3 regions of the Streptomyces liangshanensis genome follow, and region 3 is predicted to be linked to each of the others. Evidence: riboswitches for the same ligand, from Rfam matches in the RefSeq annotation. Region 3 holds a riboswitch; each other region holds the start of a gene.
What was found. Region 3 has a riboswitch for S-adenosylmethionine ahead of HA039_RS01645 (putative leader peptide). Riboswitches for the same ligand answer to the same signal wherever they lie in the genome.
Positions count from the first base shown of each region.

Region 1: linked by a shared signal. The riboswitch ahead of thrC (threonine synthase) and the one ahead of HA039_RS01645 (putative leader peptide) in region 3 are both predicted to bind S-adenosylmethionine.
Region 2: linked by a shared signal. The riboswitch ahead of HA039_RS25370 (aminotransferase class V-fold PLP-dependent enzyme) and the one ahead of HA039_RS01645 (putative leader peptide) in region 3 are both predicted to bind S-adenosylmethionine.

Region 1 is NZ_CP050177.1:4,456,647-4,463,817, forward strand. Features, by position in the region: gene HA039_RS19330 (ABC transporter substrate-binding protein) at 1-193, shown strand, start outside; gene HA039_RS19335 (DUF3263 domain-containing protein) at 193-468, shown strand; gene otsB (trehalose-phosphatase) at 812-1,660, shown strand; gene HA039_RS19345 (alpha,alpha-trehalose-phosphate synthase (UDP-forming)) at 1,739-3,151, opposite strand; gene HA039_RS19350 (hypothetical protein) at 3,223-3,372, opposite strand; gene HA039_RS19355 (glucosyl-3-phosphoglycerate synthase) at 3,411-4,397, opposite strand; SAM riboswitch class I at 4,564-4,691, shown strand; gene thrC (threonine synthase) at 4,707-6,002, shown strand; gene HA039_RS19365 (ubiquitin-like small modifier protein 1) at 6,032-6,310, shown strand; gene HA039_RS19370 (cold-shock protein) at 6,676-6,879, shown strand.
Region 2 is NZ_CP050177.1:5,846,661-5,853,831, forward strand. Features, by position in the region: gene qcrA (cytochrome bc1 complex Rieske iron-sulfur subunit) at 1-449, shown strand, start outside; gene qcrB (cytochrome bc1 complex cytochrome b subunit) at 446-2,077, shown strand; gene trpD (anthranilate phosphoribosyltransferase) at 2,281-3,345, shown strand; SAM riboswitch class IV at 3,466-3,583, shown strand; gene HA039_RS25370 (aminotransferase class V-fold PLP-dependent enzyme) at 3,774-5,192, shown strand; gene HA039_RS25375 (Lrp/AsnC family transcriptional regulator) at 5,299-5,580, opposite strand; gene HA039_RS25380 (rhomboid family intramembrane serine protease) at 5,577-6,254, opposite strand; gene HA039_RS25385 (hypothetical protein) at 6,435-6,677, shown strand; gene HA039_RS25390 (NYN domain-containing protein) at 6,711-7,171, shown strand, end outside.
Region 3 is NZ_CP050177.1:366,603-373,773, reverse strand. Features, by position in the region: gene HA039_RS33725 (outer membrane protein assembly factor BamB family protein) at 1-381, shown strand, start outside; gene HA039_RS01660 (S1 family peptidase) at 647-1,804, shown strand; gene HA039_RS01655 (DUF427 domain-containing protein) at 1,844-2,659, shown strand; gene HA039_RS34300 (S8 family peptidase) at 2,793-4,004, opposite strand; SAM riboswitch class IV at 4,296-4,410, shown strand; gene HA039_RS01645 (putative leader peptide) at 4,450-4,602, shown strand; gene HA039_RS01640 (LLM class flavin-dependent oxidoreductase) at 4,790-5,995, shown strand; gene HA039_RS01635 (NtaA/DmoA family FMN-dependent monooxygenase) at 6,057-7,171, shown strand, end outside.

The DNA of each region.
Region 1 (7,171 bases), 4.1 Mb from region 3:
GTACGCGGACCTGAGCAAGTTCCAGGACGCGCTGCCGACGTCGCAGTTGCCGCCGGTCGGCAAGACGTCGTGGGCGAAGGTGAGCGAGAGCATCAAGAAGAACATCGGCAAGGCCGTGGAGCCGGGCGTGAATCCGTCGACGGTGCTCGGCGCGATCGCGCGGGACGCGGTCACGGCGGAGGCCGCGGAGTAGTGCCGCCCCCCGCCCCGGAAGACGCCGCGCCCTCCCCTTCCTCGCCCTCTTCGGAGCTCTCGGAGCGGGACAGGGCGGTGCTCGCGATGGAGCGGCGCGGCTGGCCGGGGCCGGGGGCGAAGGAGCGGGCGATCCGGGAGGGCCTGGGGATCTCGCCGACGCGCTACTACCAACTGCTGGGCGCGCTCCTCGACGACCCCAGGGCCGCGGCCCACGACCCGGTCACGGTCAACCGCCTACGCCGCCTGAGAACCACCCACCGAGCCCGCCGCTGACCAGTCCTCAATCGCCGGACGGGCTTGGTTTGTGCGTCGGCCGGTCGCGCGGGCGCGGCTCACCGATGTCCTCAAACGCCGGACGGGCTTGATTTGTCTGGACGTGCGCCTGGAAGGGGGGCGGGCAGGGGTCGTGTCCGGAACGTAGAGCGTGTTTTGTGTCGCGTGACGGGGGTTGCAGTCAACAAGTGGTTGCGCGCGACGTAAAACATGCAGTGCAGGACATGGCCCCTGCCCGACCCCCGGCGACAACCCGCAGATGAAAGACGGCCCGCAGCGGGCAAAATCAAGCCCGTCCGGCGATTGAGGACAAGCAGTGACCCGCGCCGATAGGGTCAAGGGCATGGGCAGCCCCGAGAACCCCCTGCCAACCCCCACCACAACCACCGGCACCGCCGGCCTCACCGCGCTCCTCGCACACCCCGCCAAAGCCGTGGTCGCTCTCGACTTCGACGGCACCCTCGCCGACATCGTCCCCGACCCCGAACAGGCCCGCGCCCACCCCCGCGCCCTCCCCGCCCTCGCGGCCCTCGCCCCGCACGTCGCGTCGATCGTCGTGATCACCGGCCGGCCCGCCGAGGTCGCCGTGCGGTTCGGCGGCTTCGCGGGCGTGCCGGGCCTGGAGCGCCTCGTGGTCCTCGGCCACTACGGCGCCGAGCGCTGGGACGCGGCCACCGGCACGGTCACCGCCCCCGACCCGCACCCCGGCGTGGCCGCGGCCCGCGCCGAACTCCCCGCCCTCCTCGACGGCCTCGCCCTCGGCCAGGGCACGTGGATCGAGGAGAAGGGCCAGGCGTTCGCGGTCCACACCCGCAGGGCCACCGACCCCCAGGCGGCCTTCGACGCCCTGCGCACCCCGCTCGCCGGCCTCGCGACCCGCCACGGCCTGGTCCTGGAGCCGGGCCGCATGGTCCTGGAACTACGCCCGCCCGGCGTGGACAAGGGCGTGGCACTGACCCGGTACGTGGACGAGTCCGGCGCCGAGACGATCCTGTACGCGGGCGACGACCTCGGCGACCTCCCCGCCTACACGGCCGTGGACGCCCTGCGCGCGAACGGCCACCCGGGCCTCCTGGTGTGCAGCGGCACGGAGGTCCCGGAACTGTCCACCAGATCCGACCTCACCCTCCCGGGCCCCGCCGCGGTCGCCGACTTCCTGGCGGCCCTGGCGGAGGCGGTCTCCGCCACCTGACCCACGGGCCGCGCCTACGCGTGCCCGCGTAACGCCACGCGCCCCAGCGCACCCCACCCCAGCGCGCCCCCCGGCGCCTCACCCCCGCAGCGCCTCCAGCTGGTCCAGGAACCACTGGGACGGGGGGAGCGCCGTGGCCGCCGCCGCCAGGCGCTTCGTGCGTTCCGCGCGTTCGTCGTGGGGCATCGTCAGGGCCTCGTGGAGGGCCGTCGCCGTCGCCGAGATGTCGTACGGGTTCACCACCAGCGCGTCGTCGCCCAGTTCCTCGTACGCGCCCGCCTCGCGGGACAGGACCAGGACGCAGCCGTTCTCCGAGACCACGGGGATCTCCTTCGCGACCAGGTTCATGCCGTCGCGGATCGGGTTGACCAGCGCCACGTCCGCCAGGCGGTACGCCGCCAGGGAGCGGGCGAAGTCGTCCTTGACGTGGAGGACGACCGGGAGCCAGCCGTCCGTGCCGAAGTCCAGGTTGATCGCGTCCGCCACGCGCTGGACCTCGGCCGTGTAGTCGCGGTAGACCGACAGGTCCTGGCGGGAGGGGTACGCGAAGGCCACGTGGACCACGCGTTCGCGCCACTCGGGGTGGTCGGTGAGCAGCTGCCGGTACGCCAGGAGGCCGCGGACGATGTTCTTGGACAGTTCCGTACGGTCCACCCGGACGATCGTCCGCCGGTCCGTCCCGCCGATCTCCTCGCGCAGCGACACGATGCGCTCGCCCACGTCGGGGCGGTGCGCCCGTTCGCGCAGGAAGTCCGCGTCCGCGCCCAGGCCGTGCACGCCGATCCGGGTGCTGCCCGTGCCGCCCAGCAGTTCCGTGCAGCAGGCCGTGAAGGCGTCCGCCCAGCGGTGGGTCAGGAACGCCGCGCGGTCCGCGCCCAGGATGCCCCGCAGCAGTTGGCGGGCGATGTCGTCGGGGAGCAGCCGGAAGTAGTCCACCGGCGCCCAGGGGGTGTGCGAGAAGTGGCCGATCCGCAGGTCGGGGCGCAGGGCGCGGAGCATGCCGGGGACCAGGGCCAGGTGGTAGTCCTGGACGAGGACCGACGCGCCGTCGGCGGCCTCGTCCGCGAGGGCTTCGGCGAACGCGCGGTTGTACGCCTCGTACGCCCCCCACTGCGCCCGGAACTCCGCGCCGAAGGACGGCTCCAGCGGGGTCTGGTAGAGCAGGTGGTGGACGAACCAGAGCGTGGAGTTGGCCACCCCGTTGTACGCGCCGGCGTAGACGTCGGGGGCGATGCCCAGCATCCGTACGCGCTGCCCGCCGGTGTCCTCCGGGTCCAGCCGGCCGCCGGTACGCCGTACCGCCTCGTGGTCGCCGTCGCCGAGGGCCGCGCACACCCATACCGCGTCCGTGTCGGGGCCGATGGCCGAGAGGCCGGACACCAGCCCGCCGCCGCCGCGCCGGGCCTCCAGCGCTCCGTCGTCGCGGAGCGTGTACGAGACGGGGCCGCGGTTGGACGCGACGAGGACCTGGGCGGCCTGCTCGGAAACCATGTGCCGAAATCTAGCCCGTACGGGAAACGCTCAAACGTACGGAGAGGAGCCGTGAAGGGAGCCGTACGGGATCAGTCGCCGCGGCGCCCTCGCGCCGCCGCCAGCGCGACCACCCCCGCCCCCGTCAGCGCGACCGCCATCCCGCCCAGCAGCCACAGCCGCTCGGCGGTGGCGCCGCTGTGGGCCGCGGCGAGGAACCACATGCTCAGAGAGGTCTCCATAAGGACGCAATATAGGTAAATAGGACTGGAAGGGGTGGTTACGCCGCGCGGCCGGCCGTGTACTCCGCGATCTCCCGCATCGGCGGCCGCTCCTCCGTGTCCACGTCGTACGTCCGCGGTACGAAGCCGTTCTCACCGCGCTCGAACTGCGTCAGCTCGGGCCGCACCAGGTGCGCCCCCAGGTGCGACCGGGACAGGCGCAGCTGCGCCGTACGGTAGATCGCCGCCGCCATCCGCCCCAGCGCCCGGTCGTCCTGGTGCCGGTGCAGCCGCGTGCCGACGTCGACCTGGCCCAGCGCGTCCAGCCCCACGGTGTGCAGCGCGTCCACCAGCAGCCCCAGCTCCACGCCGTACCCGACGGGGAACGGCAGCCGCTCCAGCAGGGTGCGCCGGGCCGCGTACTCCCCGCCCAGGGGCTGCACGAAGCCCGCGAGCAGCGGCCAGTGGAGGTTCAGCAACGGCCGCGCCACCAGCTCCGTCACCCGCCCGCCCTGGCCGGCGGAAGGACCGGCGGAAGCGCCGGGGGCGCCGCGAGAGCCCAGCGGCCTGTCGTACATCGCCTTCACCAGCTGCACGTCCGGCTCCGTCAGCAGCGGCCCCACGATCCCCGTCACGAAGTCCGCCGAGAACTCCCGCAGGTCCGCGTCCACGAAGCACACCACGTCCCCGCCCGTCACCAGCAGCGACCGCCACAGCACCTCGCCCTTCCCGGGCAGCGCGGGCAGCCGCGGCAGGATGTCGTCCCGGTGCACCACCCGGGCGCCCGCCTCCGCCGCGACCTTCGCCGTGGCGTCCGACGAACCGGAATCGATCACCACCAGCTCGTCCACCAGCGGCGCCCGCTCCATCAGCTCCCGCCGCACCACCGACACGATCGCGCCGACCGTGCTCTCCTCGTCCAGCGCGGGCAGCACCACGCTGACGGTCGTGCCGCGCGCGGTCTTCGCCGCCAGGAGCCGGTCGAGCGATCGGTCGGCCACGGACCAGGAACGCCTGGTCAGCCAGCGCTCCACCTCTTCCAGCACGGTCGGTTCTCCCTGAAAGTGATCCATCTCGCGGTGCGGACCACTATCTCCACGGTCCGCTCCTTCGGTTACAGTCTTGAACAACACGAATGACCACCGCATGTCGGGGGTCATCCGGTGGACAAACGCTCGGATCGCGGGACCGACCCCGGATCCGATGCCATACCGCTCATCCAGAGGGGCAGAGGGAACGGCCCGTTGAAGCCCCGGCAACCCTCCCGCCGACCGCGAGGTCATGGTGGGGAAGGTGCCAATTCCGTCTTGCGGCGAAGTACGTCGCGAGGAAGATGAGGAAAGGGCCTCGCCTCCATGTCTGTGCAGACCGTCCCCACGCCCGGTGTCACTCCCGGTGCCGTCGACCTCGGACCCGCCGCCGCCCTCTCGTGCCGCGAATGCGGCGAGCGCTTCGACCTCGGCCCGATCTTCGCCTGCGCGTCCTGTTTCGGGCCGCTCGAAGTGGCGTACGACCTGCCGAGCGGCTCCCCCGAAGAGCTGAAGAAGCGCATCGCCGAGGGCCCCGACAACATCTGGCGCTACGCGCCGCTGCTGCCCGTCCCCGCCGACGTGGCCACCAAGCCCAACATCAACCCCGGCTTCACGAAGCTCGTCAAGGCCGACAACCTCGCCCGTGAACTCGGCGTCACCGGCGGCCTGTACGTGAAGGACGACTCCGGCAACCCGACGCACTCCTTCAAGGACCGCGTCGTCGCCATCGCCGTCGAGGCCGCCCGCGCCTTCGGCTTCACCACGCTCTCCTGCTCCTCCACCGGCAACCTGGCCGGCGCCGTCGGCGCCGCCGCCGCCCGCGCCGGCTTCCGCTCCTGCGTGTTCATCCCGCACGACCTGGAGCAGGGCAAGGTCGTCATGGCCGCGGTGTACGGCGGTGAACTCGTCGGCATCGAGGGCAACTACGACGACGTCAACCGCTTCTGCTCCGAGCTCATCGGCGACCCGCTCGGCGAGGGCTGGGGCTTCGTGAACGTCAACCTCCGCCCGTACTACGGCGAAGGCTCCAAGACGCTCGCGTACGAGATCTGCGAACAGCTCGGCTGGGAGCTGCCCGACCAGCTCGTCATCCCGATCGCCTCCGGATCCCAGCTCACGAAGATCGACAAGGGCCTCCAGGAACTCATCAAGCTGGGGCTCGTCGAGGACAAGCCGTACAAGATCTTCGGAGCCCAGGCCGAGGGCTGCTCCCCGGTCTCCGCCGCCTTCAAGGCCGGCCACGACGTCGTACGGCCCCAGAAGCCGAACACCATCGCCAAGTCCCTGGCGATCGGCAACCCCGCCGACGGCCCGTACGTCCTCGACATCGCCCGCCGCACCGGCGGCGCCGTGGACGACGTGAACGACGAGCAGATCGTCGACGCCATCAAGCTGCTGGCGCGCACCGAGGGGATCTTCGCCGAGACCGCGGGCGGCGTGACCGTCGGCGTGACGAAGAAGCTCATCGACGCCGGCCTGCTCGACCCGGCGCTCACGACGGTCGTGCTGAACACCGGCGACGGCCTCAAGACGCTCGACGCGGTGGCCCCGACCACGGGACCGACGGCGACGATCCGCCCCAGCCTGGACGCGTTCCGCGACGCCGGCCTGGCCCACTGACACCCACCGACCCCAGGAAGGCATCCACCATGAGCGTCAAGGTCCGCATCCCCACCATCCTCCGTACGTACACCGGTGGCCAGGCCGAGGTCCCGGCGGAGGGCGAGACCCTCTCCGAGGTCATCCAGTCCCTGGAGGCCAACCACCCGGGCATCTCCGCGCGCGTCCTGGACGACGACGGCAAGCTGCGCCGCTTCGTCAACGTGTACGTGAACGACGACGACGTCCGGTTCGAGCAGGGCCTCCAGACGGCCACCCCGGCGGGCGCCGGCATCTCGATCATCCCCGCGGTCGCCGGCGGCTGCTGACGCTCCCTCACGGGGACGCGCGGCCCGCGTCCCCGGCCCCCTCCGCGGTCCGGAACGGCCCTCTCCGCACAGGAAGCGGAGGGGGCCATTCTTTATGGTTGAGCGCGGTAGAGTTGGGAACACCCCCTCGCGGCCGGTGCCGAGCGCATACGAGATCGCGACAACCTGGGGTCAAACTCTCGGTGACTTTTGCGGGCACATGCGTGTTTTGCCCGGCCCGACTTGCCCCGGAACGCAGTCAATCCGTCGCTATGTGTGTTCGTTCGCGCCCAGATTTCTCGTCCGATTGACCTGTTGCAGAGGGCAGTTGGGCAGATACATTCAGCCGCGGTCGAAGCGTTCCGGCAGTAATAGGGGAGTAAGGCATGGCTCAGGGCACCGTCAAATGGTTCAACGCGGAGAAGGGCTACGGCTTCATCGCGGTCGACGGTGGTGCGGATGTTTTCGTCCACTACAGCGCGATCCAGATGGACGGCTACCGCACCCTTGAAGAAGGTCAGCGAGTTGAGTTCGAGATCTCGCAGGGCCAGAAGGGTCCGCAGGCGGACATGGTCAAGCTCGCCGTCTGATCCCGGCGCGATCGGCCACCGACGCACTCACGCCGAGGGGCCCGTATCCCACACAGGGATACGGGCCCCTCGTGCGTGTACGGCACGTCCCCGCGGGGGTGCCGGGCCGAGGGAGGAGCTTGCACTCTCGGGGGTCGAGTGCTAATCATTGGCGTTAGCACTCTGCAAGTGAGAGTGACAACTTATGGACCGGGTCAGTGAGGCCCGGAGAGCCAGGTGGAGCAAGGAACCGCCCGGCTCTCAGGCCGTCCGTCGCGGGCGCGGGCGCGGTCCGGAGCAATCCACCCCAGTC
Region 2 (7,171 bases), 5.5 Mb from region 3:
AGCTCATCAACATGAACACGCTGGAGCCGCTGCGTCCCGAGGACGTCGTCGTGGGCTCGCTGACCTTCGCCATGCCCGAGGGGCTGGAGGAGGACAGCGAGGAGTTCCAGGTGGAGATCGCCAAGGCGGCCCTGATGATCGTCCGTATCCAGCCGGACGACATCAAGGACAAGCGCGAGCTCGACTGGTCCCACCAGGGGATCGTGGCCTTCTCGAAGATCTGCACCCACGTCGGCTGCCCGATCAGCCTGTACGAGCAGCAGACGCACCACGTTCTCTGCCCGTGCCACCAGTCCACCTTCGACCTCTCCGACGGCGCCCGCGTCCTCTTCGGCCCGGCCGGTCACGCTCTTCCGCAGCTGCGGATCGGAGTGAACGGTGAGGGCAATCTCGAGGCGCTCGGCGACTTCGAAGAGCCCGTCGGCCCTGCCTTCTGGGAGCGCGGATGAGTACCACGACGGACGAGACGACCACCCGCAAGGCGCCCGCCGGAGAACGGGTCGCCGACTGGGCCGACGGCCGGCTGGGCATCTACGGCCTGGCCAAGGCCAACATGCGGAAGATCTTCCCGGACCACTGGTCCTTCATGCTGGGAGAGGTCAGCCTCTACAGCTTCATCATCATCATCCTCACGGGTGTCTACCTGACGCTGTTCTTCCACCCGTCGATGAACGAGGTCGTCTACCACGGCAGTTACGTCCCCCTCCAGGGCGTACGGATGTCGGAGGCGTTTTCCTCGACGCTGGACATCAGCTTCGACGTCCGCGGTGGTCTGCTGATCCGCCAGATCCACCACTGGGCCGCGCTGATCTTCCTCGCGGCGATGCTCGTGCACATGATGCGCGTGTTCTTCACGGGTGCGTTCCGCAAGCCCCGTGAGGTCAACTGGCTGTTCGGCTTCCTGCTGTTCGTCCTAGGCATGTTCACCGGGTTCACCGGTTACTCCCTGCCCGACGACCTGCTGTCCGGCACCGGTGTCCGCTTCGTGCAGGGCGCGATCCTGTCCGTGCCGATCGTCGGTACGTACATCTCGATGTTCCTGTTCGGCGGGGAGTTCCCCGGCGGCGACTTCGTGGCCCGCTTCTACTCGGTCCACATCCTGCTGCTGCCCGGGCTGATGCTGGGCCTGGTGGCCGGCCACCTGATCCTGGTGTTCGTGCACAAGCACACCCAGTTCGCGGGTCCGGGCCGTACGGAGAAGAACGTCGTCGGCATGCCGCTGCTGCCGATCTACATGGCGAAGGCCGGCGGTTTCTTCTTCCTGGTCTTCGGTGTGATCTCGGTTGTCGCGGCGATCGCCACGATCAACCCGATCTGGGCCATCGGCCCCTACCGGCCCGACCAGGTCTCCACCGGCGCGCAGCCCGACTGGTACATGGGCTTCTCCGAGGGGCTCATCCGGTTCATGCCCGGCTGGGAGATCAACTTCTGGGGCCACACCCTGGTCCTGGGTGTGTTCATCCCGCTGATCATCTTCCCGCTGGTGCTCGTCGCGATCGCGGTCTACCCGTTCATCGAGGCCTGGGTCACCAACGACGACCGCGAGCACCACATCGCGGACCGGCCGCGCAACGCGCCGACCCGCACGGCCTTCGGTGTCGCCTGGCTGTCGTGGTACTTCGTCCTGCTCGTCGGCGGTGGCAACGACATCTGGGCCACGCACTTCCACCTGTCGATCAACACGATCACCTGGTTCGTCCGGGTCGGGTTCTTCGTCGTCCCGGTGGTCACCTTCGTCGTCACCAAGCGGTTCTGCCTCGGCCTCCAGCGCCGGGACGCCGAGAAGGTGCTGCACGGACGCGAGTCCGGGCTCATCAAGCGGCTGCCGCACGGTGAGTTCGTCGAGGTCCACACGCCGCTGGAGCAGGGCGACCTGTACAAGCTCACCGCGCACGAGCAGCCGAAGCCGGCCGAGCTCGGCCCGACGGTCGACGAGAACGGTGTCGAGCGGAAGGTCTCGCCGGTCGAGAAGGCACGGGTGAAGCTCAGCAAGAGCTTCTACGGGGAGAACACGCAGATCCCCAAGCCCACCGCCGAGGAGTACAAGGAGATCACGAGCGGCCACGGCCACCACTGATCCCACCGGCCCCAGGGTCGTCACCACCGAGGGCCCCGGCCCGGTCTCCTTCCCCGGAGACCGGCCGGGGCCCTCGGCGTCGCCCCGACACCGGCCGGTCCGCAGTCCGGTCACGCGGCCCGCCGGGACCGGGTCCGCCGATAGGCTTGGTGGCGGGCCTGGCGGCAGGCCGGGACCGTTGACTGACACCCCCAGGAGCGAGCATGAGCGCTGTTACCCCCGTCGGAGGCGACACCGTGGCGGCCCGTACCTGGCCGGGCGTCCTCAACCCCCTGCTGCGCGGCGAGGACCTGAGCACCGACGACACCGCCTGGGCGATGGACCGGATCATGGAGGGCGAGGCCACCGACGCGCAGATCGCCGGGTTCGCCGTGGCCCTGCGGGCGAAGGGCGAGACCGTCGAGGAGGTCTCCGGGCTGGTCCGCGCGATGTACGCCCACGCCAACACCATCGAGGTGCCCGGCCGTACGGTCGACATCGTGGGGACCGGCGGCGACCTCGCCAAGACGGTCAACATCTCCACGATGGCGGCGATCGTCGTCGCGGGCACCGGCGCCAAGGTCGTCAAGCACGGCAACCGCGCCGCGTCGTCCGCGAGCGGCTCCTCCGACGTCCTGGAGAAGCTCGGCGTCAACCTGGAGCTGACCCCGCGGCGGGTCGTCGAGGTGGCGGAGGAGGCGGGGATCACCTTCTGCTTCGCGGTGAAGTTCCACCCCGCGCTGCGGTACGCGGCCAAGGCGCGCCGGGAGTTGGGCGCGCAGACCACGTTCAACATCCTCGGGCCGCTGACCAACCCGGCCCGGGTACGGTCCCAGGCCGTCGGCGTGGCCGACGCGCGGATGGCGCCCATCGTGGCGGGGGTGCTGGCCGAGCGCGGCAGTTCGGCGCTGGTCTTCCGGGGCGACGACGGGCTCGACGAGCTGACCACGACCGCGACGTCGCGGGTGTGGGTCGTGCGCGACGGGAAGGTCGGCGAGGTGCCCTTCGACCCGCGTGACCTGGGCCTGGCGCTGGTGCCGGTGGAGGCGCTGCGGGGCGCGGACGCGTCGTACAACGCGGACGTGGCGCGCCGGCTGCTGGCCGGCGAGACCGGTCCGGTACGGGACGCGGTGCTCCTGAACGCGGCGGCGGCGCTGGTCGCGCTGGACCCGACGGATGACACGCTGGAGCTCCAGTTGGCGGCCGGCATGGCGCGCGCGGCCGAGTCGGTGGACTCGGGCGCGGCGGGCCGGGCCCTCGCCCGGTGGGTCGAGGCGTCGCACCGGTAGCGGTGCGCGGCGGCGGGGCGTGGCCACGGGCCGCGCCCCGCCGTTCCCGTTCCCACCTCCGTTCCACATCCCGGACGCGGACTTGAGGCGTCTGCCCGTCTGTGTCAAGCTCGTCGACAAGGTCATGAGTGACAGCGATTTAGGCCCCGGCTCGCTGTCCGGCAACCCTCCGTCCGTGGCGGGGTGCCCCGGGTGAAGACCAGGCCGTAGGCAGCGAGGTCTACGGCAAGCGCGGACCCCTGGCTTTCTTGGGGTCCAGGTCCTCGAGGGAGCAGTCTCGTGAGCAAGCGAATGCGATAGGGCGTACGCCCTTCTTCAACACGCCTCCGTACGGATCCCCGTGCGTGGAGGCATCCCCACGTCCGCCGCGGCGCCCGCCGCCTCCGTGGGTCCTTGAAGCCGTTCCGTCCTGCCGGGGAGATCTCGTCATGTCCGCATACCCGAACGCCGCCGCCACGCCGTCGTCCGCCACCAGCACCACCACCGCCACCACCGAGGACCCCGCCTGTGCGGCGCCGCTGCCCGTGCTCGGGCGCGACGTGACCGTCCCGCTCGTCACCGGCGGCGAGGTCACCTACGCCGCCCTCGACTACGCGGCCAGCGCCCCCGCGCTCCAGCGGGTCTGGGACGACGTCGCCGCCTACGCCCCGTACTACGGCAGCGTGCACCGCGGCGCCGGCTACCTCTCCCAGCTGTCCACGGACCTGTTCGAGAACAGCCGCGCCACCGTCGCGGAGTTCCTCGGCTGCCGCCCCGGCGACCAGGTCGTCTTCACCCGCTCGACCACCGACTCGCTCAACCTGCTGGCCGCCGTGGTCCCCGCCGACTGCCAGGTCTTCGTCTTCGAGACCGAGCACCACGCCTCGCTGCTGCCCTGGCGCGACGCCCGGGTGACGTACCTGAACGCGCCCCGCACCCCCGGCGAGGCCGTCGCCACGCTCGACCGGGCCCTCGCCGGCCGGGAGCCGGGCCCCGCCCTGGTCTGCGTCACCGGCGCGTCCAACGTCACCGGCGAGATCTGGCCCGTACGGGAGCTGGCCGCCGCCGCCCACCGGCACGGCGCCCGGATCGTCCTCGACGCGGCGCAGCTCGCCCCGCACCACCCCGTCGACATCGCGGAACTGGACGTCGACTGGGTCGCCTTCTCCGGGCACAAGCTCTACGCGCCGTTCGGCTCCGGCGTCCTCGCGGGCCGGGCCGACTGGCTGCGGGAGGCGGAGCCGTACCTCGCGGGCGGCGGCGCCAGCCGCAAGGTCGCCCGGCGGACGGACGGCGGGGTGGACGTCGAGTGGCACACCACGGCCGCCCGGCACGAGGCCGGCTCGCCCAACGTCATCGGCGTGTACGCGATCGCCTCGGCGTGCAAGGCGCTCCAGGAGGCCGGGTTCGACACGCTCGTCGCCCGGGAGCAGCGGCTCGTCGCCCGGGTGCGGGCGGGACTCGCCGACGTGCCCGAGGTGCGCGTGCTGTCCCTGTTCGGGGACGACGCCCCGCGGGTCGGCGTGCTCTCGTTCGTGGTGGAGGGCTGGAACAGCTCGCACTTCGCCGCGGCGCTCTCCGCGGAGTACGGCATCGGGGTGAGGGACGGCCTGTTCTGCGCCCACCCGCTGGTCCGCACGCTGCTCGGCAGCGACCCGCAGGACCCGGGGGAGTGCGGCGCCCCGGAGGCGGAGCCGGGCGAGCGCTCGCTCAACGCCATCCGGGTGAGCTTCGGCGCGGGAACGCCGGACGAGCACGTGGACCGGTTCGTCGGCGCGGTGCGGGAGCTGGTGCGCGAGGGCGCCCGGTGGAGCTACCGCACCGAGGAGGGCCGCTGCGTCCCGGACCGGGACGGCGAGACGGTCTGACCCCCGCGGGCGGGGACCGGGCGTCCGTACCGACAGGCCCGGCGCCCCGGCCCCCGTACCGGCGGGCCTCGCAGACCCCGCAGACCCCGCACCCCAGGAGGCGGCCCTACGCGTCGAGCCCGATCGCGAAGGCCGCCTCCAGGTCGTGCTGGGAGTACGTACGGAACGCGACGTGCGTGTCCGTCGCCTCGACGCCCTCGATCTTGCTGATCGAGCCGGGGATGACGTCCGCCAGGTCGTCGTGCCTGGCGACCCGCACCATGGCGATCAGGTCGTAGGTGCCGGTGACCGAGAAGACCTCGCTGACGCTGTCCAGCGCGGCGATCGACTCGGCGATCTCGGGGATCCGGTCGACGCTGGTCTTGATGAGCACGATCGCGGTGATCACGGTTGACGCTCTCCCTCGGTGGCCACGGCTTTGACCTCCACCCTATCGCTCCGCCGGTAACGGCCCCAGGCGTAGCAGAAGCCCACCGCGAAGCCCACCAGGTGGGCGAGATACGCCACCCCGGGCCCAGATCCGGCGTGCCGCGCGGCCACCCACTGGAGGACGAACCAGAAGACCAGCACGATCCAGGCGGGGAAGCGCAGCGGCAGGAAGAGGAGGAACGGGAAGAGGCTGGTGACCCGGGCCCGGGGGAACAGCCGGAGGAACGCGCCGAGCACCGCCGAGATCGCGCCCGACGCCCCCACCAGGGTCTGCTCCGAGCCCGCGTTGGCGATCGCGTACCCGAACAGCGCGACGTACCCGGCGGCGAGGTAGAACAGCGCGAAGTGCACTCGCCCCATCCGCTCCTCCGTCATCGCCCCGAAGACGTAGAGGAAGAGCATGTTCCCCAGCAGGTGCAGCCAGCTGCCGTGGACGAAGAGCGCGGTCAGCGGGGTCAGCAGGGACCAGAGGGTCGGGTGGTGCGTCAGCTGGGCGGGGATGACACCCCAGCGTTCGAAGTACGCGCTCTGCGCCCCGAGGAGCGCCTCGCCCCGGCCGTACGCCATGGTGAAGCCCGACAGGGGGCTCACCAGGAACGTCAGCACGCAGAGCGCGATCAGTCCGTACGTCACCACGGGGCCGTCGTTCGCCGTACGCCGATTGATCACGGACAGAGCATGGCGTACCGGGAGTCATCGGGCGGGAATGCCTCGCCGGACCATGGGGTACCCGGGAGGCCGTAGGGTTACGGGCGGACATCCACGGTTCGACGGCGCACCGACTGCCCCACCCCGACATACAAGGACGGCACGATGACGACGGTTCCCCGGCCGACGGCCGCCACCCGGTGGCGCTGCACGCTGTGCGGCAATCTCACGCGTTTCGACGTGACCCGGTCGTCGAGGGTCGTGGAGTACGTCCATCTGGACCTGGCGGGCGAGCCGACGGTGGAGGAGCGTGAGGTGGTCAGTGAGACCATCGAGTCCGTGCGCTGCCGTTGGTGCAACGCGGTGGACCAGATCGAACTGGTCGACAGGCCGGGCGCCGGTTCCTGAGGGAACCGCCCGAGGGTAGTGGGGTGACGGATCGTGGAGCAGCCGGACAGCGGTGCCGCGGCCGGCGGTGACGCCGCCGAGGCGCTCGACCGTCCGCTCCCTGACGGGGTGAGACGCCGTGTCGTCGCGCTGGTCTCGGACGCCTTCGGCGGGCTGACCGTCACCGAACTCCCGCCGCAGCTGCGCCAGTACGCCCGCTTCACCCCGAACAGGCGTGCCAAGTTCGCGGGCAACGCGATGGCAGCGGCGCTGGAGAGCGACCCCCTCTTCCGGCAGCGGATCGGGGAGCGGATCACCCAGTCGCAGCCCGAGCTGTCCTCCGCGCTGGAGTCCGGCTCGCCCCCCGCCGCCGCCGATCCCGTCGACGTGGCCGCCGCCGCGTACGTGCTGCGGCCCCCCGGATGGGTGAAGTTGGTGGCGGCCGCCGGCGAGGAGGCCCAGCGGGCCGACGCCGAGCGCGCGGGCGAGGAGGCCAGGCGCGAGCTGGAGCGGCT
Region 3 (7,171 bases):
GTGAAGCTGCCCTCGCGTCCCGAGGGCAGGCCGTCGGCGGTGGGCCGCCACGTCGTGTTCGTCCAGGAGACCGGGCGGGTCACGATGGTCGATCCGCGCACCGGTGACCAGGTGTGGAGCCGGGAGACCGGCGTGGACCTGCTGGGACCGCCGACGGCGTCCGAGCGGGAGGGCGCGCTCTACCTGTCCAGCTACACCGGGCGGTTGGTGGCGCTCGACCTGCGGACGGGGCGCAAGCGCTGGCAGACGGCCGCGATGGGGACGAGCACCTCGGGGATGCAGCAGGGGGTGGTTCCGATGCGGACGGGCGGTGCGATCGTGACGCTGGCGAACGGCTCCCTGCGCTCGGTCGACCCGCTCCGCCCGCACGCCGGGGAGTGAGCGGGCGAGGAGCGAGGGTGAGCGGGCGAGGAGTGAGCGGCGGGGGGCGGGGGAGCGAGCGGGCCGGGAGGGCGCGGACGGGCGGGGCGTGAGCGTACGGCGACGACGAGCGCCCGGCGGGAAAGCGACCGGATCGGTCGAGTCCTGAACTTGGCATGGACCTGACCATGAACCTCCACTAGGCTCCGCCTGGCACGCCTGAGAGCGCTCTCAGACGCCTGCTGTTCCACCCCCACATCTCTGGAACACAGAAGGGCCACCTCCCATGCGACGTCACACCGTCCTACGTACCGGCCTGTCCGCCCTCCTCCTGCTCGGCGCCTGGTCGGCGGCCGGGCTCGCCCCGGCCGCCGCCGCCCCCGCCGCCCCGTCCGCGCCCGCCGCCGAGGCTCCCGCCTCCGCGGGTCTGCTGTCCGCGCTCCGCAAGGACCTCGGGCTGACGGAGGAACAGGCCACCGCGCGCCTCGCCGCCGAGAGGACGGCGACGGCCGTCGACGCGCGGGCGCGCCGCGCGGCGGGATCCTCCTACGGAGGCTCGTGGTTCGACCCGGCCGACGGCATCCTGACCGTCGCGCTCGCCGGTGACGGGAAGGCCGCCGCCGTACGGGCCACCGGGGCGGCCGTCCGCCTGGTGCGCCACAGCGAGCGGCAGCTCGACGCGGCGAAGAAGCGGATCGACGCGCTCTCCGCGCCGGCCGGTGTCAGCAGCTGGCAGGTCGACCCCAGGACCAACCGGGTCGTCGTGAACGTGGTCGCCGAGCACGCGGACGACAACGATGTCCGCGCCTTTGTCGCGAAGGCGCTCACGACCGGGCCCGTCACGGTCGAGGAGACCGCCGAGGCGCCCCGTACGACGGCCGCGGGCACGGTCGGCGGCGACCCGTACTACACCGGCAACGTCCGCTGTTCCATCGGCTTCTCCGTGTACGGCGGGTTCGTGACGGCCGGTCACTGCGGCGGCACGGGCGCCGCGGTGTACGGCTGGGACCGCTCGTACATCGGCAACTTCCAGGGATCGACGTTCCCCGGCAACGACTACGCGTGGGTGAACGTCGGCAGCGGCTGGTGGACCGTCCCGGTGGTCCTCGGCTGGGGCACGGTCTCCGACCAGCTGGTCCGGGGCTCCAACGAGGCGCCGGTCGGCGCGTCGATCTGCCGGTCGGGCTCCACGACACACTGGCGCTGCGGTGTCATCCAGGGCAAGAACATCACCGTCAACTACAGCCAGGGCGCGGTGTACGCGATGACCGGGACGAGCGTCTGCGTCGAGGGCGGTGACTCGGGAGGCTCGTACATCAGCGGCGACCAGGCCCAGGGCATCACCTCGGGCGGTTCGGGCAACTGCACCAGCGGCGGCCAGTCGTTCTACCAGCCGATCAATCCGGTGCTGAGCCGGTACGGGCTGACCCTGCACACGGCCTGACGGATGCGGGCGGTCGGGCCCCGGTGGACAATGGGGATCATGACCGAATCGGTGCCGAACCAGCCAAAGATGATCACACCGGCGGGCCACGTCGAGCCGGTTCCCCGGCGCATCCGGGGCTTCCTGGGCGGGCGCGCCGTCGTGGACACCCTGCGGGCGCGGTACGTGTGGGAGTGGCCCGGCTATCCGCAGTACTCGGTCCCCGTCGCCGACCTGGTCGACTGCGAGCTGGTGGACGAGGACCGCGTACTCAAGCTCGCCCCCGGTCCCGCGCGCCGCCAGGGGCTGAAGGCGGGGGAGACCGTGGTGCCCGACGCGGGGTGGCTGTGGGCGGAGGGGGCGTCGGAGGGCCTGGAGGGGACGGTCAGGTTCCGGTGGGAGGCGCTCGACGCGTGGTACGAGGAGGACGAGCAGGTCTTCGTCCACCCGAGGAGCCCGTACACCCGGGTCGACGCCCTGCGCTCCGGGCGTGAGATCCGGGTCGAGCTGGACGGGGTCGTGCTGGCCGAGGCGGACTCCTCCGTCATGGTGTTCGAGACGGGCCTGCCCACCCGCTACTACCTCGACCGGCTGAACGTCGACTTCACCCTCCTGCTGCCCACGGACACGGTGACCTCCTGCCCGTACAAGGGGAAGACGAGCGGCTACTGGTCGGTCGAGACCCCCGCGGGTGTCCACGACGACGTGGTGTGGGCGTACGACTTCCCGACGCGTCAGCTCACGCCGATCGCCGGGCTGGTCGCCTTCTACAACGAGCGGGTCGACCTGTACCTGGACGGCGAACTCCAGCCGCGGCCGCCGACGCTCACCCGGGCGACGCACGAGGCGTCCAGCGGGCGGGGGAGCAGCGAGTAGGTTCCGTCCGGGGCGTCGTGCCGCCCGCGCGCCGCGCGCCGAAGTCCCGCCGCCCGGGGTCCGGGCGGCGGGACTCACACGTGTCGGCGGTGTCCGCCGGGCGTTACGGGTGGTGCCGCGGGGATGACAGGTGTTACGGGACGAGCCGGAGGAGCTTGTTCGGCGAGCCCGTGCCTATGCCGGTCAGGACGTTGGACGTCGCGCCGTTCACCAGCGCGGCGGCCACGGTCGCCGGCGAGGCGCCCGGGTGGTTGGTCAGGTAGATCGCGGCCGCGCCCGCGACGTGCGGGGCGGCGAACGAGGTGCCGTCACCGGTGTAGGTGGCGGTGTCGGAGGAGTTCCAGCCCGCCGTGATCGCGGAGCCGGGGGCGAAGATGTCCACGGCCGAGCCGTAGTTGGAGTACGAGGCCCTCGCGTCCGTCCTGGTGGTGGCGCCGACCGTGAGGGCGGCGGGCACCCGGGCGGGGGAGGAGTTGGTGGCCGGCACGTTGGCGTTGCCCGCCGCGACGGCCCACGTCACGCCCGAGGCGATCGAGTTCTTCACCGCGTTGTCGAGGGCGGTGCTGACGCCGCCGCCGAGCGAGGCGTTCGCGACGGAGGACGCCACGTGGTTGGCGGTGATCCAGTCCACGCCCGCGATGACGCCGGCCGTGGTGCCGGAACCGTCGTTGCCGAGGACCCGGACCGCGACGATCTTCGCCTTCTTGGCCACGCCGTAGGTGGAGCCCGCGACGGTGGTGGCGACGTGCGTGCCGTGGCCGTAACCGTCCTGCGCGGTGGCGTCGTTGTCGATGAAGTCGTATCCGTAGGAGGCGCGGCCCGCGATCTGCTGGTGGGTGATGCGCACGCCCGTGTCCAGGACGTAGACGGTCGTGTTGGCGCCCGCGGAATCCGGGTAGGTGTACGTGCCGTTCAGCGGGAGGTTCGCCTGGTCGATGCGGTCCAGGCCCCAGGGGGCGTTGGTCTGCGTGGCCGTCGCGTAGACCTTCTGGTCCTGCTCGACCGACTCGACGGCGGGGTCCGCGGCCAGCCGCGCCGCCTCGGTGCCGCTGAGCGTGGCGGCGTACCCGTTGAGCGCGGAGGAGTACGTCCGCTTCACCTTGCCGCCGTACTCGGCGATGAGCTGCTTGCCCTGGGTGGCCCGCGCCGAGAAACCGGCCGTCTTCTTGAGCGTGACGATGTAGCTGCCGCTGACGGCGTCGGCGGCGCCGGCGTGCAGGACTCTGCCTTCGGCCGGGGCGGCCTGGGCCGGCAGGGCCGTGCCCGCTCCGATGATCGCGACCACGGTCGCCGCGGTGGCGATCGCGGTGGCGAAGCGCCGCTTGTTCGTACGCACTGCTGACATGGGGGGTCCTTCGCGTCAGTGGCGCGAGCTGGTGTGCGCGCCTCAAGTGGGGTGTGGGGTACGGGTGTTCGTACGCCGCCCAGTGACGATGCACCGGCCCGGTCCGGCGGGACAACGGTTTCCGGGAGATGACATGACCCCGACATGGGGCGTTACGTTCTGTCCGTACGCCGTCACGATTCGGCAATCCGGCGCAGCGTCCCGATGATCTTCCCGTTACAAGTCGCCCGGCACGCGGGCGCGTCGAGTGGGGATTGTGCCGGACGCCGGTGCGGAGTTACCGTTCACGCAGGTTATGAGAGTCAGCGACAAGCCCTGGGTTTGCTGACCGGCAACCCTCCTGACGCGGCGGGGTGCTCCAGGTGACGACCCGGCGGAGCCAATGACGGCAGCGCAAGCGCGAGAGCTCGGACCGGCACGACCGGTCGAGGCGGAGGTGAAGGCAGTGCGAGGACGCTCCGGCACGCGTACGGCCTTCGCCGTCACGAGCCACCCCCGCGCCGTCGGCATGTTCTCCCGGCGCCACATCGATCTCCAGCGTGTCGCCGGCGCCCTGTGTCCGGGTCACGTGAACGCCGCGCCGCGGCACACCCCGTAGCGGCACCTTCTCCGCCGCACGGCCCCGACGTACAGCGCCCTCCGACGCACGTCCGCCGACACTTCCGCCCGGGAACGGACCCGGCGCGGAAGGCACTCGGCATGTCCAGGAGCTCTCCCGGCCAGGGGAGTTCCGCGTCCACGTGACCTCGAATCCACGAGATTTCCGAGCGGGAAGCGATACCGCCATGCCTTCAGCACCCTCACCCCTCCATCTCGCCGTCGCCCTCGACGCGGCGGGCTGGCATCCCGCCGCCTGGCGCGAGCCGGGCGCCCGGCCCCGCGAACTGTTCACCGCGCGGTACTGGACCGACCTGGTGACCGAGGCCGAGCGGGGCCTGCTGGACTTCGTGACCATCGAGGACTCCCTGAGCCTCCAGTCCTCGTCCTTCGCCGGTCCCGACGGCCGTACCGATCAGGTACGGGGCCGGCTCGACGCCCTGCTGGTCGCCGCCCGGGTCGCGCCCCTGACCCGGCACATCGGGCTGATCCCCACCGCCGTCGTCACCCACACCGAGCCGTTCCACGTCTCGAAGGCCGTCGCCACCCTGGACTTCGTCAGCACCGGACGGGCCGGCGTCCAGGTCAAGGTGTCCGGACGCGCCGACGAGGCCCCGCACTTCGGCCGCAGGCCCGCGATCCGGTTCCGTCCCGACGAGCTGGACTCGCCCGCGGGCCTGGCCGCGCTCAAGGAGCTGTTCGACGAGGCGGGCGACTACGTCGAGGTGCTGCGCCGGCTCTGGGACAGCTGGGAGGACGACGCCGAGATCCGCGACGCCGCCACCGGCCGGTTCATCGACCGCGACAAGCTCCACTACATCGACTTCACGGGCGAGCGGTTCAGCGTCAAGGGCCCCTCCATCACCCCGCGCCCGCCGCAGGGACAGCCGGTCGTCACCGCCCTCGCCCACCGTGAAGAACCGTTCCGCCTGGTCGCGGCCTCCGCGGACGTCGGCTTCGTCACCCCGCAGGACACCGCCGACACCCGGGCGATCCTGGCCCGGATCCGGGCGGCGCAGGCCACCGCGGGCCGCGCCGACGAGACGGTCCACGTCTTCGGCGACCTGGTCGTCCTTCTCGACGACGAACCCGGCGCCGCCGCCGACCGCAGGGCGCGCCTGGAGGAGCGCGCGGGCGCCCCGTACACCAGCGACGCCCGGGTCTTCGCCGGTACGCCCGCCGAGCTGGCCGACCTGCTCCTCGAAGGCCAGGAGGCCGGGCTGACCGGCTTCCGCCTGCGGCCCGCCGTCCTGCCGCACGACCTGGAGCGGATCACCCGGGGCCTGGTGCCGGAACTCCAGCGGCGCGGAGCGTTCCGTACCGCCTACGAGGCGGCCACCCTGCGCGGCCTGCTCGGCCTGCCCCGGCCCGCGAACCGGTACGCCGCGCTCTGAGCGCGCCCCGGCCTCGCCCGCTCCGAAGAGAGCTCCGAAGACACGTGAGGACACACCCCGCATGAGCAAGCCCGTCAAGCAGATCCACCTCGCCGCCCACTTCCCCGGCGTGAACAACAGCACGGTGTGGAGCGACCCCGCCGCCGGCAGCCAGATCGACTTCAGCTCCTTCGTGCACCTCGCCAGGACGGCGGAGCGCGCCAAGTTCGACTTCCTGTTCCTCGCCGAGGGGCTGCGGCTGCGCGAGCAGAACGGGGAGATCTACGACCTCGACGTCGTCGGCCGCCCCGACACCTTCACCGTCCTGACCGCCCTGGCCGCCGTCACCGACAAGCTCGGACTCGCCGGGACGATCAACTCCACCTTCAACGAACCGTACGAAGTGGCCCGGCAGTTCGCCACGCTCGACCACCTCTCCGCGGGCCGGGCCGCCTGGAACGTGGTCACCTCCTGGGACGAGTTCACCGGACAGAACTTCCGGCGCGGCGGCTTCCTGGCCCAGGAGGACCGCTACCTGCGCGCCCGGCAGTTCCTCGCCGCCACGTGGGAGCTGTTCGACTCCTGGCGCGGCGACGAGATCACCGCCGACCAGGACACCGGGGTCTTCCTCACCGATCCCGCGCCCGGCCGCTTCGACCACCACGTCGACCAGTTCGACATCAGCGGCCACTTCAACGTGCCCCGCAGCCCCCAGGGCCGCCCCGTCATCTTCCAGGCGGGTGACTCCGAGGAGGGCAGGGAGTTCGCGGCCTCGGGCGCGGACGCCATCTTCACCCGCCACGGCACCCTGGAGGACGGCCAGGCGTTCTACGCCGACGTCAAGCGGCGCCTCGCCCGGTACGGCCGCGCCCCCGACGAGCTGAAGATCCTGCCCGGCGTCACCTTCGTGCTCGGCGACACCGACGCCGACGCCCGGGAGAAGGCGGACGTCATCCGCCACCAGCAGGTCAGCGGCCCCACCGCGATCAAGCTGCTCGAACAGCTCTGGAACCGCGACCTGAGCGCGTACGACCCGGACGGTCCGCTGCCCGACGTCGACCCGCTCGTCGGCGAGAACACCGTCGCCCGCGGCCGGGCCTCCGTACGGATGCACCGCGACCCGACCGCCACCGCCGCCCGCTGGCGCGCCCTGGCCGAGGAGAAGCACCTCTCGATCCGGGAGCTGATCATCGCCGT